Polyangium mundeleinium: one gene and its partners. The protein of the gene in region 2 interacts with the protein of the main gene of each other region in a pairwise test. Links are inferred from orthologs where the notes say so. Each region holds a gene or a part of one and is shown on either strand. Other genes may lie near its edges.

Evidence for each region. Proteins that work in one complex are often made in the same cells at the same time.
Region 1: the proteins of ndk (region 2) and ung interact in binary tests that used the Escherichia coli proteins (3 or more experiments, as listed by UniProt). The link is inferred for Polyangium mundeleinium from one-to-one orthologs.
Region 3: the proteins of ndk (region 2) and POL67_RS00840 interact in binary tests that used the Escherichia coli proteins (3 or more experiments, as listed by UniProt). The link is inferred for Polyangium mundeleinium from one-to-one orthologs.

Annotation. Positions count from the first base shown.
Region 1 is NZ_JAQNDO010000001.1:9,615,503-9,621,236, forward strand. The notes cover bases 1,646-4,621. They hold ung (uracil-DNA glycosylase), read right to left. Parts: upstream 3,527-4,621; coding sequence 2,765-3,526; downstream 1,646-2,764. Other genes in these bases: murJ (murein biosynthesis integral membrane protein MurJ), read left to right, coding at 1,646-2,751; POL67_RS37910 (hypothetical protein), read right to left, coding at 3,669-3,959; POL67_RS37915 (type IV pilus twitching motility protein PilT), read left to right, coding at 4,065-4,621. Also shown: POL67_RS37895 (hypothetical protein), read left to right, coding at 1-660; more of murJ, read left to right, coding at 1,081-1,645; more of POL67_RS37915, read left to right, coding at 4,622-5,734. UniProt on the Escherichia coli protein: Excises uracil residues from the DNA which can arise as a result of misincorporation of dUMP residues by DNA polymerase or due to deamination of cytosine.
Region 2 is NZ_JAQNDO010000001.1:9,280,314-9,285,856, forward strand. What follows is about bases 1,231-4,015. They hold ndk (nucleoside-diphosphate kinase), read right to left. Parts: upstream 2,945-4,015; coding sequence 2,516-2,944; downstream 1,231-2,515. Other genes in these bases: POL67_RS36740 (2,3,4,5-tetrahydropyridine-2,6-dicarboxylate N-succinyltransferase), read right to left, coding at 1,231-1,657; POL67_RS36745 (hypothetical protein), read right to left, coding at 1,680-2,519; POL67_RS36755 (response regulator), read left to right, coding at 3,113-3,826; POL67_RS36760 (HAMP domain-containing sensor histidine kinase), read left to right, coding at 3,823-4,015. Also shown: dapE (succinyl-diaminopimelate desuccinylase), read right to left, coding at 1-833; more of POL67_RS36740, read right to left, coding at 830-1,230; more of POL67_RS36760, read left to right, coding at 4,016-5,543. UniProt on the Escherichia coli protein: Major role in the synthesis of nucleoside triphosphates other than ATP. The ATP gamma phosphate is transferred to the NDP beta phosphate via a ping-pong mechanism, using a phosphorylated active-site intermediate.
Region 3 is NZ_JAQNDO010000001.1:192,320-197,897, forward strand. The notes cover bases 1,114-3,933. They hold POL67_RS00840 (5-formyltetrahydrofolate cyclo-ligase), read left to right. Parts: upstream 1,114-2,130; coding sequence 2,131-2,736; downstream 2,737-3,933. Other genes in these bases: POL67_RS00830 (C45 family autoproteolytic acyltransferase/hydrolase), read right to left, coding at 1,114-1,240; POL67_RS00835 (glycosyltransferase family 2 protein), read right to left, coding at 1,252-2,034; POL67_RS00845 (FG-GAP repeat protein), read left to right, coding at 2,895-3,933. Also shown: more of POL67_RS00830, read right to left, coding at 1-1,113; more of POL67_RS00845, read left to right, coding at 3,934-4,460; POL67_RS00850 (PilZ domain-containing protein), read right to left, coding at 4,405-4,734; POL67_RS00855 (hypothetical protein), read left to right, coding at 4,833-5,009; POL67_RS00860 (hypothetical protein), read right to left, coding at 5,149-5,578. UniProt on the Escherichia coli protein: Involved in the removal of 5-formyltetrahydrofolate.

The DNA.
Region 1 (5,734 bases), 340 kb from region 2 along the record:
AAGCGGCGGACCGGCAAGCCGTCGGCGAAGCAGGTTCGTGATCAAAAAGCACTCCAGCGGCTCGACATTCAGCTCGACAACGCGCTCTCCGGCTTCCGCGGCGCGGCGGAGGCGCTCCTCAAGGGCGCCGACGAGGACGAGGACAAGGAGCTCATCGCCGATGTGGAGACGCTCCTCCACGCCGTCTTCCCCAATGGCGTCGCCGCGATCACGAACGCACCCTACGACGTCGAGCTCGTCGCCGTGCATGCGATCGTGGGGAAACTCCAGGGGGAGCTCGCGCCCCTCGTTCAGAAGCTCGGCCTCGGCGTCAATGCCGCGCGTATCACGAAGCTCGTCATGAAGTACGACGAGGCCTTGAAGTCCACCGACGACCTCGATTTTGGCATGGTGAAGGCCGCGCGCGAGGCCGGGCAGAATTACCTTTTGCGGATCGTGGCCAAGATCCTCGGCACGTACGACGAGCCGACGGGCGATCACGCGCAGAAGCGCGCCGCGCTGCTCGCGCCCGTGGTGAAGCAAAGCGAGGCCATCCGGAGCCATATCCGCGCGCGCCGGAGCACCCCCGATATCGATCCGAAGACGGGCGAGGAGCAGCTCCCGGAGGAGGCGGCGGGAACCGGGGGCGCGGAGGAGGCGCCTCCGGCACCGGGCGGCTGAGCGCTTTCGCCTCGTTGGCTACGCGTCTCGGGACCTCGTCCGGCGCTTGACAGCGCCACGGGACTCCTATCTCCTCATGCTCTACGCTTGGAGGAGATGATGCTCCGTTATCTTGTTATCTTTTCAGCCATTGCACTCACCCGAGACGCGACGCCGGTGCGATCGGACGCACGGCCGGCGCTGAGACACGCGGAGAACGAGACAGGAGCGGATGGCCTGGAGGGGCCGTCGGACTGGTTCCGTCGAGCCCAATGCGCCAAGCAGTTCAACGCTTGCCAGAAACGTTGTCTTGTCGCTGGTGGAGAAGAGAAAGCGACGTGCGAGAAAGAATGCGACGCCACATACCGAAGCGGTATGAAGTCGTATGGATTGGATCCGAATTGACCCACGCGGGTCGGACGCCGAGCGAGTCGTGACCTGATGACACAGCAGTCGCTCGGCCAGCAGGCTTCTTCCTCCAAGCCGCGGCGTGGGGCGCTCCTCGTCGGGGCGGGGATCCTCCTCTCTCGCCTCGTCGGCCTCGCCCGCCAGCGTGCGCTCGCCCATTCCTTTGGCACCTCGATAGCAGCGGCGGCCTTCGCGGTTGCGTTACGCATCCCGAATTTTTTGCAGAACCTCTTCGGCGAAGGCGTCCTTTCGGCGTCTTTCATTCCGGTATACGCCGCCCTCACCGGCAGCAAAAAGCAGGAAGAAGCCGACCGCGTCGCCGGCGCGGTCTTCGGGCTGCTCGCGCTCGTCGTCGGGCTGTTCACGGCCCTCGGGATGCTCGCGTTGCCGTGGCTCATGGCGCTCATCGCGCCCGGCCTGGTCGGCGAGAGCTACGAGCTCACGATGCGGCTCGTGCAAATCGCGTTTCCGGGGACCGCGCTCCTCGTGTTCTCCGCGTGGTGCCTCGGGGTGCTGAACAGCCACCGTCGGTTCTTCCTCTCCTATGCTGCGCCCGTCGTTTGGAACCTGACGATCATCCTGGCGTTGCTCGTCGCGGACGCGGACGACGTCGCGCAGCTCGCGGTCATCGCGACGTGGGCCACCGTCGTGGGCAGCGCGCTCCAGTTCGGCGTGCAGCTCCCCGCGACGCTCCGACTCCTCGGGCAATTCCGCCCCTCGCTCGGCATCACGAACCCACACGTTCGCCAGGTCATCCGCAACTTCGTGCCCGTGATGTTCGCGCGTGGCGTCGTGCAGGTGAGCGCCTACATCGACCTCGCCTACGCGTCTCTGCTCTCTGCGCGCGCTCTCGCCGCGCTGTCCCAGGCACAGGGCATCTCTCTGCTGCCGGTCAGCCTCTTCGGCATGGCCGTATCGGCGGCCGAACTCCCGGCCATGTCTCAGGTGAGCGGCACCGCGTCCGAGGTGGCCACGGCCATGCGGGCGCGAATCGATGCAGGCTTGCTCCGCATCGCGGTCCCGGTCGTGCCCTCCGCGATTGCGTTCCTGATGCTGGGCGACGTCGTCGCTGCTGCGATCTTCGAAACGGGCGCATTCCGCGCGGCCGACACCCGTTACGTGTGGTACCTGCTGATGGGCTCCGCCGTTGGCCTCCTGGCGTCGACGTCGGGCAGGCTCTACGCGTCCGCCTTCTACGCGTTGCAGGACCCGCGCACACCGTTTCGGTTGGCCGTCTTGCGCGTGGCGTTGACCGCAGCTCTGGCGTTCTACTCGGTCCGTTACCTGCCCGCGCAGCTCGGCCTTCCGCGCGATCTCGGCGGAGCTGGGATCACCGCGAGCACGGGCCTCGTCGCGTGGTTCGAATACCTCATGCTCAAGCGGCTCCTCGGCCAGAGGATCGGCCGCACCGGGCTCGGGCGGGGTGTGCTGGCGAAGCTGTGGGGCAGCGCGATAGGCGCGGCGATGCTCGCGCTCGGATTGAAGTGGGCGCTCGGCTGGCTGTTCGGAGTCCGCGACGCTACAGCAGCGGAGTGGGGCGGCTCGTTCCTGATGCCACCTGCGCTGCATCCGGTCCCTGCTGCGATCCTGATCCTGGGGGTCTTCGGCGTGGCCTACTTCGGCTTGGTGATCCTCGTGGACGTGCCGTTCGCGCGAGAGATGATCCGACGGCGGCTCCCGGGGCGCCTCCGTGGAAAAATATAGCAGGAAGCGGCGCTCATTCGATAGGCTTCAGCCCGCCTCGCAGGTGTTCGCCAAGGCGAACACCTGCGTCCCTTGCACCAGCCGAAGGAAATAACGCCTTTCGCGGGGGCAACCTCCAATCGATTTCAGGTTCTCCCATCGATCGCAGCGCCGCATTGATGGCGGAAAACGGCCTCGTCCCGGCAAAACTCCGCACCGAGAGCGGCGAGGGGTGGCCGGTCTTGACGATCGGGTTCCTCGACGTATCGACGAGGCGCGCTTTTTTCTGTGCGTGCGCCCCGAAGAGCGCAAAGACGACCGGCTCCTTTCGCGCCGACAAGGCCGAAATCACGCCGTCCGTGAATGTCTCCCAGCCCTTGCCGCGGTGCGACCCCGCCTCGCCTGCACGCACCGTCAGGATCGTGTTCAACAAAAAAACCCCCTGCGCCGCCCAGGGCTCGAGGCAGCCGTGGTCGGGCACCTCGAAGCCGGGGATGTCCTCGCGCAGCTCGCGGAACATGTTCGCAAGCGAGGGCGGGATTCGCTGGGAATGACAAACCGAAAAGCAGAGCCCGTGCGCCTGCCCTGGGCCCACGTAGGGATCCTGGCCGAGCAGGGCCACGCGGACCTTCTCGTACGGGGTCTCCTTGAACGCATTCCACACTTCGTCCTCGGGCGGAAACACCACGTGGTTTTTCCGCTCCTCGTCGACGAACGCGGCGAGCTCGGCGAACGAGGGGCGCGAGAGCTCGGCCGCGAGGACCTTTTGCCAGGAACGGGGGATATCGATCTTCATGGCTCGGACACGCTCCATCGTAGGGCGCCGGGATCGGTTTGGCCAGGTGGAACCGCTCCGAACAAGCAAAACGCGTCGCCCTGGAGATCCGCCGCAGGGTGCGCCTGGACGAACCCAACCCTTTTTCTTGGAATGCCGGCGATCAAGCCCGCCTGCCGGAAGCGGTCTGCGTGACGAGCCACAGGATCGCGAACACGAGCGGCCACGCCGCCGCGCCCGCGCCCACGGCCATCCGAAAGGGCAACCAGAGCCCCGCGATCCCCGCCGTGATCCCGCCCGAAAACGAGCCACACAGGAGATGCGCCGGGATGGCCGGCGCGGATTTCACGCCACGGCGCTGCTGGTAGGGCGCCACGAGGACCGCGAGCACGAATCCCTCGAGCGCGCCCGCGAGGGCGCCGAGCAGCGCGGCGAAGATGGGTGCGTGTTCCATGGCGAACCCGTGCGATCTGCGGCGATGGTATCGCGGACGGCGCCGTCCTTGCCGAAACATCGAGCCCTCCGTTACGATGACCCTCCCCCGCGCTCCGCCAAGGCGATGCCCCAGCTCAAAGCCCTGCTCGAGAACCTCCTCCGGCCCGACGTCACCGAGGTCGCCCTCGCCACGGGCCGAAATCCCTGCGTCAAGATCGGCGGCACCTACGAGATCGTCGACCGGAAGATCCTCTCGACCGACGACATCCTCGCGCTCCTCACCACGGCCGGCGGAGGCCGCCACCTCGAAAACCTCGGCCCGAAGCCCGTGCAGTGGGGCTGCCGCGTGGACGGCATCGGCGCGGTCGCCATCGCCGCCGTGCGAAACACGAACGCCGTGCAAGCCCGGCTCATGCGGCTCGCCCAGGATCCACGCAAAGACGCGGCCCCCGGCGTCCCGCCGCCGAAACCCACGCCGCAAAAGCCCGCCGCCGCGCGCCCCGCGCCGTCCGCGGGCGCCACGAAACCCGGCGCGCCGCCGCCGGAGCTCATGTGGGGCGACCTCAACGAGGACACGCCTCCCCAGGCGCCCGCCCCGCCGCCCCAGGCCGCGCTGCCTCCCGCCGACAAGATCACGGCGCCGGCCCCCGTGATCGCCGCGCCGCCCTCGTTCGAGCTCGACCTCGACGAGCACCACGCCCCGCCCGCGCGGAAGGACACGCCTCGCCCGCGGAATTTCTCCATCACGCTCGACGATCCGGCCGATCCCACGCTCCTCGCGGCCGCGGCGAGCGTCGCCCATTTCGCCACGCTCGCGCTCGACGACGTCCTGCTCCGCGCGCGCGCGGAGGGCGCGAGTGATCTGCACATCGTCGCGGATCGGCCGCCGCTCCTCCGTATCTCGGGCAAGCTCGTCCCGCGCGGCCCGGTGGTCGAGCCGCAGGCCCTCGAACGAATGCTGGAGTCGCGCATCCCCGAGCGCCTGCGCGCCCAGCTCGCGCTCGACGGCTCCTGCGATTTCGCGCTCGACGATCCGCGCATCGGCCGCGCGCGCGTCAACGTTACGCGCCAGCGCACCGGGCTCAAGGCCTCGTTCCGACTCATCTCGCGGGAAATCCCGACCCTCGCCGAGCTCGGCCTGCCCGACGCCATCGCGCTCGCGACACGCCACCACCAGGGCCTCATCGTGATCACAGGGCCCACGGCGCACGGAAAAACCACGACGCTCGCCGCGCTCGTCGACATCATCAACAGCGAGACCTCGCATCACGTCATCACGGTCGAGGACCCGATCGAGTACGTCCACCCGCGCAAGAAGGCCATGATGAGCCAGCGCGAGGTCGGATCGCACACGCGGACATTTCCATCGGCCCTCAAAGCATCGCTCCGCGAGGATCCGGACGTCATCGTCGTGGGCGAGCTGCGCGACACGGAGACCGTGCGCATGGCGCTCTCCGCGAGCGAGACCGGGCACCTCGTGCTCGGCACGATGAACACGCCGAGCGCGGCGAAGACCATCGATCGGCTCATCGACCTCTTCCCGCCCGGCGATCAGCAGCAGGTGCGCGTGACGCTCGCCGGTGGCCTGCGGCTCGTCGTGAGCCAGCGCCTCCTGCCGCGGAAGGACGGCCCCGGCATGATCGCCGCCGCCGAGATGCTCCCCGGATCCGTGCCGCTCTGGAACCTCATCCGCGAGAGCAAGACCTGGCAAATCCCGAGCTTGCAGCAGCGCGGCAAGGGCTTCGGCATCGTGCGGCTCGACGACTCGCTCGCCGAGCTGGTCCGCGCGGGCAA
Region 2 (5,543 bases):
GAGAGGTCGGTCCACTCGATGTTTGCGCGGCCTGCGACGAGCGCTTCGATGTCGCGTTGGGCTCCGGGGATCGACGTGTCGGGGGAGAAGCGGTGGTTCAGGTTGAGCGTGAAGGCGTCGGGCACCACGTTCCGACCACGACCGCCCTCCGCCAGGGTCGCGGACGTGACCGTGCGGTACGTGAGCCCGTCGAGGATCACCGTGCGCGGCTCGCGTGCGCCCAGCTCCGTCAGGAACGGGCCGGCCTTGTGGATCGCGTTCTCGCCTTGCCACGGCCGTGCGCTGTGCGCGGTGCGGCCCTCGAACGTCACGCGCGCGTGGATCGAGCCTGATGCGCCGAGGCTCAGCTTGTTGTCCGAGGGCTCCATGCAGACGGCGAGATCCACGGCCGTGGCCTCGGGATCGTCTGCGAGCACGCGGCCGAGCTCGTTGTCGACGTACGGCCCCTCCTCACGGGCGTAGAAGATCAAGGTGAGATCGGTGCCTGTGATCTCGCGCGCGCCGTGCTCCAAGAGGTCGAGCATGAGCGCGAGACCCGACTTCATATCCGAGGCGCCGGGACCGTAGAGCTTGTCGCCTTCGACGCGCGGTGGACCATCGTGGGACGTGCGCACGACGTCGAGGTGCCCCGCGAGCGCGATGCGCGGGCCGCCTGTGCCTCGCGTGACAGGCACGACGATCGATTCGCCGTGACGGCGCGGCGGCGCGGCGAGGGGCGCGCGGGAGACGCGCTCCTGGACGGCGTCGGCGATCCGCCGCTCCTCGCCTGTCGGCGAGGGAATGTTGCAGAGCCAAAGAAGGGTCTCGACGAGCCGCGCTTCGACCTCGCTCATACCGCCACCGCGAAGTCCCGGAGCGCGGCGTTGAGCGAGACCTTGCGATCGGTCGATTCGGTCCGCTTTCCGATGATGAGCGCGCACGGCACGCCGAACTCGCCCGCTGGGAAACGCTTCGGCCGCATCCCGGGGATGACGACGCTGCGCGCGGGGACGCGCCCGCGGTGCTCGACGACCTCCGCGCCGGTCACGTCGAGGATCGCGGTCGACGCCGTGAGCACGACGCCTGCGCCGAGCACGGCCTCGCGCTCCACGATCACGCCTTCAACCACGATCACGCGTGAGCCGACGAAGACGCCGTCCTCGATGATGACGGGCTGCGCGCCCGGCGGTTCGAGCACGCCGCCGATCCCGACGCCGCCTGCGAGGTGAACGTCGCGGCCGATCTGCGCGCACGAGCCCACGGTCGCCCACGTGTCGACCATCGTCCCTGCGCCCACGCGCGCGCCGATGTTCACGTAGCCCGGCATGACGATCGCGCCGGCTTCGAGGAACGCGCCGTACCGCACCGCGCCCGGCGGCACGACACGCACGCCCGCGGCGTCGAGGCCACGCTTCAGCGGGATCTTGTCGTGGAACTCGAGCGGCCCCGCCTCCATCACCGACATCTTCTGCACGGCGAAGTAGAGCAGGATGGCCTGCTTCACCCACGCATGCGTCACCCAATGGCCCTCGGAGACGGGCTCGGCGACGCGGAGAACGCCACCATCGAGCGCGTCGATCGTCTGCAGGACGGCGCGCTCGTACGCGGGATCCTTCAGGAGGGAACGATCGGCGAAGGCGGCCGAGACGAGCGGCGCGAGGGAGTCGGCGAGGTTCATCCCGGCCGGGATAGCACGGATTTCACGTCGCCTCGCGCTCGCTCTCGATCGAGACGATCCCCGCGGCTGCGTCGATCGTGAGCCCGAGCTTCGCGCGACGCGCGGCCACGTGAGCGATCCCAAGCGAGCTCGGCACCTCGCCCCGCGCCGTCACGGACAGCACGAGCCGCGTCGCCGGCGCGTTCCGCGGCGCCGGGCTCAAGCGAATGACGAGACCCCCGCTGGACGGACGCGCGACGCCGAGCCGCGCCGTCACCGTCCCGCGGCGCGAGGCGATCGGCGCCGCGAGCTCGACGAGCCCGCCGAGCACGTGCCGATCCGCCACGAGCCACGAGGGCCGCGGCGCCTCCACGGCGATTCGAATCATCCCCTCCTCGGCCGCGCGATTCGCGCCGAACCGTTGCTCCAGCACGTCGACGAGATCGAGCTCCGTGGGCGCGGGCGTGACGGACGCGGCGAAGAGCTCCGCGATCGCGAACGTGTCCCGAAGCTCGGCCCCGTGCTTGCGCACGGAGGCTTCGAGGGCGAGGCGCCGCCGCGCATCGGAGAGCGATCCGCCATCGGAGAAGGCGGACGAGAGGGCGGCGACACACGCGCCTGCGTGCGTGCCGAGGGTGCGGGCTTGATCTTGCGCTTCCAGATCGGAGGCGAGCGTCGCGACGAACGCGAGCTCGAGCGCGACGAACGACGCGCGCAGCGCCTCGCAGGCCGGGACCATCTCGCTCAACGCGACCGCGAGGGCGCGTGGCCCGATGCGGCGTGAGCCGAGCAGGTCGCCGAAGCCTTCGAGCGCGGCGAGGCCCTCACGGACCGCGCCGCGGGCGATGGCGAGCGGGCTTTCTGCGCGCGCCGATCCGGTCACGCGCGGGGAGAAACCTCGTAGCCGGCGAAGAAGTAGGCGATCTCGCGCGCAGCGGACTCGGGCTTGTCCGAGCCGTGCACCGCGTTCTCGCCGACGCTCGCGGCGTACAGCTTGCGGATCGTACCTTCGGCGGCGTTCGCGGGGTTCGTCGCGCCGATGACCTCGCGGTACTTCGCGATCGCGTCCTCGCGCTCGAGCGCCATGATGACGATCGGGCTGCGCGACATGAACGCGCAAAGTTCGTCGAAGAAGCCGCGTCCACGGTGCTCCGCGTAGAAGCCTTCGGCCTCCGCGCGGGTGAGGTGGACGCGCTTCATCGCGCGAACGATGAAGCCCTCCTGTTCGAGGCGGGCGATGATCGCACCCGTGTGGTTCTTCTCGACCGCATCGGGCTTGACGATGGAAAGAGTGCGCTCCAGTGCCATGACGCGCCCCTACTAGAAGAAAGAGGGCGTGCGCGCAAGAAAAGCTCGCGCCGGCGCGTCGTTCTTGCCGAATTGGAAGGGAGACGCCCGCCATGGCTCGGCTCGCCCCCATGCTGGACCGCACGCCACGCGCCTGTCACACAAGGCTGCTAGAGGTGGGGCCCACGCATGCCGACGAACGTTCTCATCGTCGAGGACGAGCGCGACCTTCAGCGCGTCCTGTCCTACAACTTCAAGCAGGCGGGGTTCGACGTCGTCTCCGCGATGAACGGCGAGACTGCGCTCCGCGCGGTCAAAGAAGAGCCGTTCGACCTCGTGATCCTCGATCTCATGCTCCCCGACATGCCGGGCACCGAGGTGTGCAAGCGCCTCAAGCAGTCCCCGGAGACGGCCAGCATCCCCGTCATCATGGTCACGGCCAAGGGGGAAGAGGTGGATCGCGTGGTCGGCTTCGAACTCGGCGCCGACGACTACGTCGTCAAACCCTTTTCCGTGCGCGAACTCATCTTGAGGGCGCGTGCGATCTTGCGCCGCGCCGAGGGCCCGCAGCCCGACGGCGCGAAGATCGATTTCGGCGTCCTTCGTGTCGATCGCGCCGCGCACCGCGCGTGGGTGAACGGCGAGGAGATCGCCTTCACCGCGCTCGAGTTCAAGCTGCTCGTCGTGCTCTTTGATCGCCGCGGGCGCGTCATGACCCGCGACGTCTTGCTCGACGAGGTCTGGGGCTCGCACGTCGACGTCACGGCCCGCAACGTCGACACGCACGTCAAGCGCGTACGCGAAAAACTCGGCCTCGCCGGTGACTACGTCGAGACCGTGCGCGGCGTCGGATACCGCTTCCGCGCCGAGCCCGGCGAGCTCTCCCCGCCCGCCGACGAATGATCGGCCGCCTCGGCATCCGCGCGAAGCTCATCCTCGCGTCGGTCGTGCTCATGCTCCTCGCGGGCCTCGCGATCGAGCGCTTCGGCTCCCGCTCGCTCGAAGCGCTCATGATCGAGCGCACGATGGTGCAGCTCACCGGCGAGCTCCGCCTCTGCGAGGACATCGTCCGGCGCCGCTGCGAGCACTCTCCGTGCGCCGAGGGCGCCACGCTCGACGCGCTGTCCGACGAGCTCGGCACGCTCGCCGGGGGACGCATCACGCTCATCGCCCCGGGCGGCGCCGTGCTCGGCGACTCCGAGCTCACGCACGACGAAGTCTTGCGGACGGAGAACCACGCCGCGCGGGAGGAGATCGCTTCCGCGCTCGCGACCGGCACCGGCAGCGCGCTCCGCTACAGCGGCACCCTCGGCCAGCGCATGATCTACGCCGCGCGCCGCTACCCCAAGCCCGAGCACGGCGTCTCCGTCGTGCGCATCGCCGTGCCGCTCACCGGCGTCGACGCGGCCATCGGGAGCGCGCGCATCTTCTTGCTCGTCGGCATCGCCGTCGCGATCGCCGCGGCCGTGGCGATGAGCGCATTCGGCACGTACCTGCTCACGCGCCCCGTCCGTAGCCTGACCGAGGCTGCGCTGGCGATGGCCGGCGGCAACCTCGCGATCCACGCGCCCGCGCAGGGCACCGACGAGACCGCGCAGCTCGGTCGTGCCTTGAACCGCCTGTCGAGTGAGCTGCTCGCCGCGATCGAAGAGCTCCGCGACGAGCGGGATCTCCTCGCCTCGATCCTCGACGGCATGAACGAGGGCGTGCTCGTCACCGACGGCGACGCGCGGATCGTCCTCGCGAACCGCGCGCTGCGCGGCATGACGCTCGTCGGGGAAGGCACGATCGGCAAGAGCGTGATCGAGGTCATCCGCAACGCCTCGCTCCAAGAAGCGCTCGATCGCGCCGCTGCGGGGAGCGAGGCCGTCGTGCGTGAGGTCGAGCTCTCGGGCCTGCTCCCGCGCAAGCTCCTCGTGCGGGTCTCCAAGCTCCCGACGCGCAAGGATCGTGATCGTCAGACCACCAACGATCGCGGCCTCATCGCCGTCTTCCACGACGTCACGGACCTCCGGCGCCTGGAGACGATCCGCACCGACTTCGTGGCGAACGTCTCGCACGAGCTCCGCACGCCGGTCACGGCCATCAGCACCGCGGCCGAGACGCTCCTCGCCGGCGCGCTCGCCGAGCCCGAAGAGGCCGCCGAGTTCGTCGACGTCATCGATCGTCACGCCAAACGCCTGCGCCAGCTCGTCGACGACCTGCTCGATCTCTCGAAGATCGAGAGCAAGAACTACCGCTTGAAGCTCGTCGAGCAGGACGTGATTCCCGCCGTCACGCATGTCGCGCGTCTGCTCGACGAGGCCGCGCGGCGCCGCAAGGTCGAGGTCCGCGTCGAGCGCCCCGAGAGCCCGCTGCCGGCGCGCATCGATCGCCGCGCCATGGAGCAGGTCCTCATGAACCTGTGCGACAACGCCACGAAATACGCCGGCGAGGGCGCGCATGTCGTCGTCACGGCGCGCCCGAAGGCCGGCGGCGGCGTGGAGCTCAGCGTGAAGGACGACGGCCCTGGCATCCCGCCGGCGCACCTCGGCCGCATTTTCGAGCGCTTCTATCGCGTCGACGCGGGCCGCTCGCGTGACCTCGGAGGCACGGGCCTCGGCCTCAGTATCGTCAAGCA
Region 3 (5,578 bases), 9.1 Mb from region 2 along the record:
CGATGAGGGCGTCGAGGGAGCGGCGGTGGCCGATCGGGAGGTCCACCCCGCCGAGGCCTTTTTTGTCGCGCAGAACGCCCATCACGTGTTCGACGGACGCGGCCGGCGGGAGATTCGAGAGGAGCTCGTCGAGGCGCTCGCGGCGCGGGTGCGTGGACGTCGTGGTCTCGACGCGTTTGTTCGCGGGGTCGCCCGCGAGCGGGCCTTCGAGGTGGTTCGTGAGCGGGACTTTTCCGCGTCCACGACGGACGTGGATCGGCTCGCCCGGGGCGCGCTCGACGATCGCGACGTCGCCCTTGGCGTCGGTGAGCATGATCATGTGCGAGACCATGGGGGACCGATCGCGGAGCAGGTCGATGGCCTCGGCGGTGGTGCGGGCGCGGCCGAGGAGGTCGCGTGTGGTGTGGACGACGGGCTCGCCGACGTTGCGAGGCTCGCGGGCGCGGGCGCCGTGGACGACGAGCGCGAGGCCCTCGGCGTTCATGCCGCTGACGGCGCCGATGAGGCCGGGCCAGGCGACGGAGGCATACGGAATGCGGTCTTGCTCGCGGACGAGGAAGACGGCCTTGCCCGTGTCGAAGATGCTGCCGGCCTCGAAATCGAAATTGCGGGCGAGGACGGTGTGGCCGTCCTCGAAGGCGCCGTCGCCGAGGGCGAAGCTCGTGCAGCCGATGAGCGGCGAATGCTCGAACGAGAGGGCGATGTCGTAGAGGGAATGCAAAAAGACGAAGCGATGGTAGGTCGAGAGGAAGCCGTCGTACGGGTCGGGCGAGAAGCCGCGGGCCTGGGCGGCGATCTCGCGGCGGCGTTCGTCCTGCATTCCCTGGTCGACGTGGCGGAATTCGAGGCGGCTCAGGTCGACGAGCAGCCAGCGCAAGGGCGGGACAGGGACGTAATGGCTGAACTGGTCGTAGAGCGTGCCCTCGTTCTCGACCATTTCGCGGTAGAGGAGGCGCGAATGCTGGTGGCCGATCTCCTCGGGCGTGCCGGCGAGGCGGACTTCGAGGATCGCGCCGCGCTTTCGGGCATACGCAGGGCCGAGGACCCGCAGGCCGGGGCGCGCCTCCACGGCCTCGCCGGTCGCCTGGGCAATGGCGGGGGGCTCGATCCGCGTGCCGGCGAGGATGGAGACGTGGGCGAGGCTCGGAACGACGACGAGGAGGACGAACGCCACGAGGAGGCGCCGTTTCCAGCGCGCACGCGGCCTCGGGGCGGGGGTCTTCGGGCCTTCTTCGGTCACGGCGCCTCGAATCAGTGCTCCTGGGCGCTTTCGAGCGACGTGTCCCGCGAGGGCCGCGAGGGTTTGGCCGAGGGCGCAGGCGGGGTCGCCGGGGGAATCGTGGCGGGGGCGAGCCTCGATTCGGCGAGGGTGCTGACGACGCGGAAGACGATGCGCGCCGGGTCGCGCACGCTGTGGAAATGGGTGAGGCGCTCGTCCTCCGGCGGATACACGACGTCCATGGGGACCTCGACGATCCGGACGCCCGCGGCAATGGCGCGGAGGATGATCTCGGCCTCGAACGCATACCCCTCGTCCCGGGCGCCGAGCGAGAGCGTGGTCTGGAGGGGATACCGGCGCAGGCCACATTGCGTGTCGGCGAGCGGGCGGCCGCTGAAGAGCGAAAGGAAAAGGTTCGAGATGCGGTTCGACATCTGGTTCGCGCGCGGCGCGCCGGCGCGGACGAGGTCACGCACGCCGAGGACGAGGGCGCGCGGGTCGGGGTCGACGAAGGCGATGCGATGCGCCTCGGCCGGCGGATGCTGGGCGTCGGCGTCGAGCGTGACGGCGACGTCGAAGCCGCGCCGCAGGGCGTGCATCATGCCGGTGCGGAGGGCCGCGCCCTTGCCGCGATTGTTGGGGTGCGAGAGGACGGTGGCGCCGGCCGCGCGGGCGAGGTCGGCGGTGCCGTCTGTGGAGCCGTCATCGACGACGAAGACCGCGGAGGGCTCGGGCCAGAGGGCGCGCGTGGCGCGGACGACCTCGGCGACGGTGCGGGCGGCCTGATAAGCGGGGATGATCGCGCAAGGACGCATCGGTTCGAGAACCGTTACCACGCCAAGCGCGCCTCGGGGAGCGCTGCGCAGGACACCGGCGTGCGTGGGGGGGACGTTCGGGGTAGGGTGGCGGCGATGGAAGACTTCGATCCCGAGGCGATGCGGGTGCTGCGTTACCGCGCGAAGGGCGTGCTGCGGCAGCGGATGCGGGCGCTCCGGAACTCGATCCCGCGTGAGTCGCTCGCCGAGCGATCGGGCAAAATTCGGGCGGGGCTCCTCGGGAGGCCGGAGGTCGTCGGGGCGCGGACGGTCGCGCTTTTCTGGCCGATCGTGAAGCGCGGCGAGGTGGACCTCCGGCCGCTCGTCGCGGAGCTTCGGGGGCGGGGCGTGCGCGTGGCATTTCCCTCGATCCACCCGGAGACGCGCGTGATGACGTTCCGCATCCCGGCCGATCCCGCGGCCATGGAGGAGCACGGGCTCGGCTTTCAGGAGCCGCTGCTCACGGATCCGGAGGCCGGGGAGGTCGACGTGGTGGTGGTGCCGGCGCTCGGCGTGGACGGGGAGGGGAACCGGATCGGGTATGGGGCGGGGTATTACGATCGAACCATTCCGCGATTCTGCCCGCCGGGCGTGGCGATTGGCGTGGTGTACGATTTTCAGGTGTTATCGGAGGTGCCGGTGACGGAGGGGGACGTGCCGCTGCCGGTCGTGGTGACGGACGAGCGTGTGATCGAGGTCTGAGGCGCGGACGTCTTCGGCGGAATGGGGAGGGCGCGCGCCACGATCTTCGGTGAATCCGGCGAGTCGGGTGGTCCCGCGCGCTGCGTGGTGTAAACCTAGCGCGTTTTGATTTCCAGGAATCACGCGCGGAGCGCCCGCGCGCGATGCGGGGGGAACACATGCGCACCAATTCTTCCGTGCTGTGCTGCGGGCTCGTCCCGCTTTTGTGGCTCTGCGCCGGATGCGGGGCCGACGGGTTCGAGCGCACCGGAGTGGCGGTCGATTCGCTGGAATGGAAAGAGGGCGCCAAGCTCGTGGCGCCCGAGGGGACGAAAGAGGCGGAGTTTGGCGTGTCCGTCGCCATCGACGGAGATATCGCGATCGTCGGGGCGCACTCCGACGATGGGATCGCCGAGAACGCCGGCGCCGCGCAGGTCTTCGTGCGAAAAGACAACGTCTGGCTCCCGCAGCAGAAGATCGTGGCCTCCGATGCAGAGGCGACGGATGGATTCGGCTACGCCGTTGCGGTTTCGGGCGATATCGCGATCATCGGCGCGCCGAACGAGGACGACCCGGCCGAAAACGCGGGCGCGGCGTACATCTTCGTGCGCGAAGGCGACGCATGGAAGGAGCAGCAGAAGCTCGTCTCGCCGAATCCGGAGTTCATTGGTTCGTTCGGCACGTCGGTGGCGATTTCAGGCAACCTCGTGCTTGTCGGGGCCAGCCGCGAGGACGGGCTCGGCTTCGATTCCGGCGCGGCGTACGTCTTCGTTCGCGACGGGTCCGGAACCATGTGGGGCCTGCAAAAGAAGCTCTTGCCGGCGGACGGGGCGCCGAGCCATTTCGGCTCCGCGGTCGCGCTCTCGGCGAACGCCGCCGTCGTCGGGGCGCCGCGGGACAACGCCGGTATGCCGGTCTCGGTCGGCGCGGCGTACGTCTTCGACCGCGCAGAGGGCGCCTGGCCGCTCGAACAGATTCTCGTGGCGGACGACGCGGGCGAGCAAGATTATTTCGGAGCTTCCGTGGCGATCTCGGGAGACACGACGCTCGTGGGCGCGACGGGAGACGACGACGTCGCCGAGGACGGCGGCGCGGCCTATGTCTTTTCGCGGGTGGACAACGTGTGGAGCGCGCAGCAGAAGCTCGTCCCCTCCGCGCCGGAGAAGTTCGGCAGGTTCGGAATGGCGACGTCGGTCGCGGGCGACGTGGCGCTCGTGGGGACCTATCTCAGCGGGCCCAACGTCACGGGCGCAGGGTCGGCCTACGTATTCGTGCGCGAGAGTGACGTGTGGGTCCCGGATCACCGGCTCCTCGCGTCGGACGGGGCCGACGGCGATTTCTTCGGCATCGCGGTCGCGCTCTCCGAAGGCACGGCGATCGTCGGCGCGCCGGGCGACGATAACGACAAGGGCGAGAATGCCGGCTCGGTGTATACGTTCGGGGCGCTGATCGCCTCGGGGGCGAACGGCGCCGGTGGAATGGGCGGCGCCGGCGGATTCGACGGCGTCGGCGGCGCGGGCGGCGCGGGCGCACGTCCGAACCAGGCGACCATCGGCGACGACAGCGCGATGATGACGGGCGGATGCGGCGCGTGCACCGCCGCGGGCGGGAGCGAGGAGACGCGGGGGCTGATGGCGGCGATGATGGCGCTCGGGATGGCGTTCGTCGGCGGGCGCCGGCGCTCGCGCCTCAATGCAAGGGGTCGCCGAGGATCTTCTTCCGATCGAGCTGCTCGGCGAGGGTGAGCCGGTCGGCGTCATTCATGGAGACGAACCGAATCGCCTGCAGCCGGTCTTTCATCCAGATCGGGCGGCCGCGCAGGCGAATCGGTCGGCCCGCGCCGACGTCCAGCTCGAACGCGGTGATCATGCTGAGCTCCCGATCCACGAGGGTCCGCGGTGTTTCGAAGACGAGCCCGCTCACCGAGAGGTCGACGGCGCGGCACGCGTGGCGATGACCATCCACGATGGCAACCAGGGGATAGTCGCAGAGCGCGCGAGGGCCGATCCGTCGTTCCATGAAGGTCCGTCTGCCGCGATACGGGAAGAAGATCGACCGGGCCAACTTTTTGCCGTCGCCCGAGCGCGGGCTAGGATCGGCGTCGAGGAGGATCCGGAATGCCCACGTGCCGCGAGTGCGAGAACGAGGTCGACGAGCTGAAGACCGTGAAGGTCGGGACCAAGAAGAAGAAGATGTGCGAGGACTGCGCCGACCGCGTCGCCCAGGAAGGCGCGATCGCCGAGGAGAGCGAGGCCGTCGTGCAAGGGATGATGGGCTTCAAGGGGCGACGCTAGCAGCCTGTGGACTTATCTGCTGCGCGCCCCGAATCGTCGGTCGACATCGCTCGAAATCCTTCAGGATTCCTCGCTCCGTCGCCCTAGCTTCGGGGCGCTCGCGACGATAATTCCACAGGCTGCTAGGGCGCGCCGCGCCTCATCGCATGATTTGATCGATCTCGTTCGAGGTCGCGTCCGCGAGCCCCTTCGCGAGCTTCTTCGGATCGAGCTCGACCGCGATCGCCACGGCGTCGGGCGCGTGCGTCGGCAGCGGCGCCGTCGCGGGGACGTCGAGGCCGAGCAGACGGCCAAACGAGCCCTGCGCGAGGTCCCGCCACGACGCCGCGAGCTCCTCGGAGGCCGCCTCGCCGGTGCGGGAGAAGTCGCCGGCGACGGCGATGGAGAGCAAGATGCCCTCGCGCGCGCTCGGCCTCGCCGCCGCGCCGATCGCGGTGGCCGCGGCGAGCAGGCCCCGCGCGCCCCGCGCGAGCTCGCCCTCGAACGGGCCGAGCGCGAACGCGCGGGCAGGCGCCGGGCCGAGGCGCTCGGCGAGCGCACGCAAGGACGGATCGGCGAAGGCGCGCGTG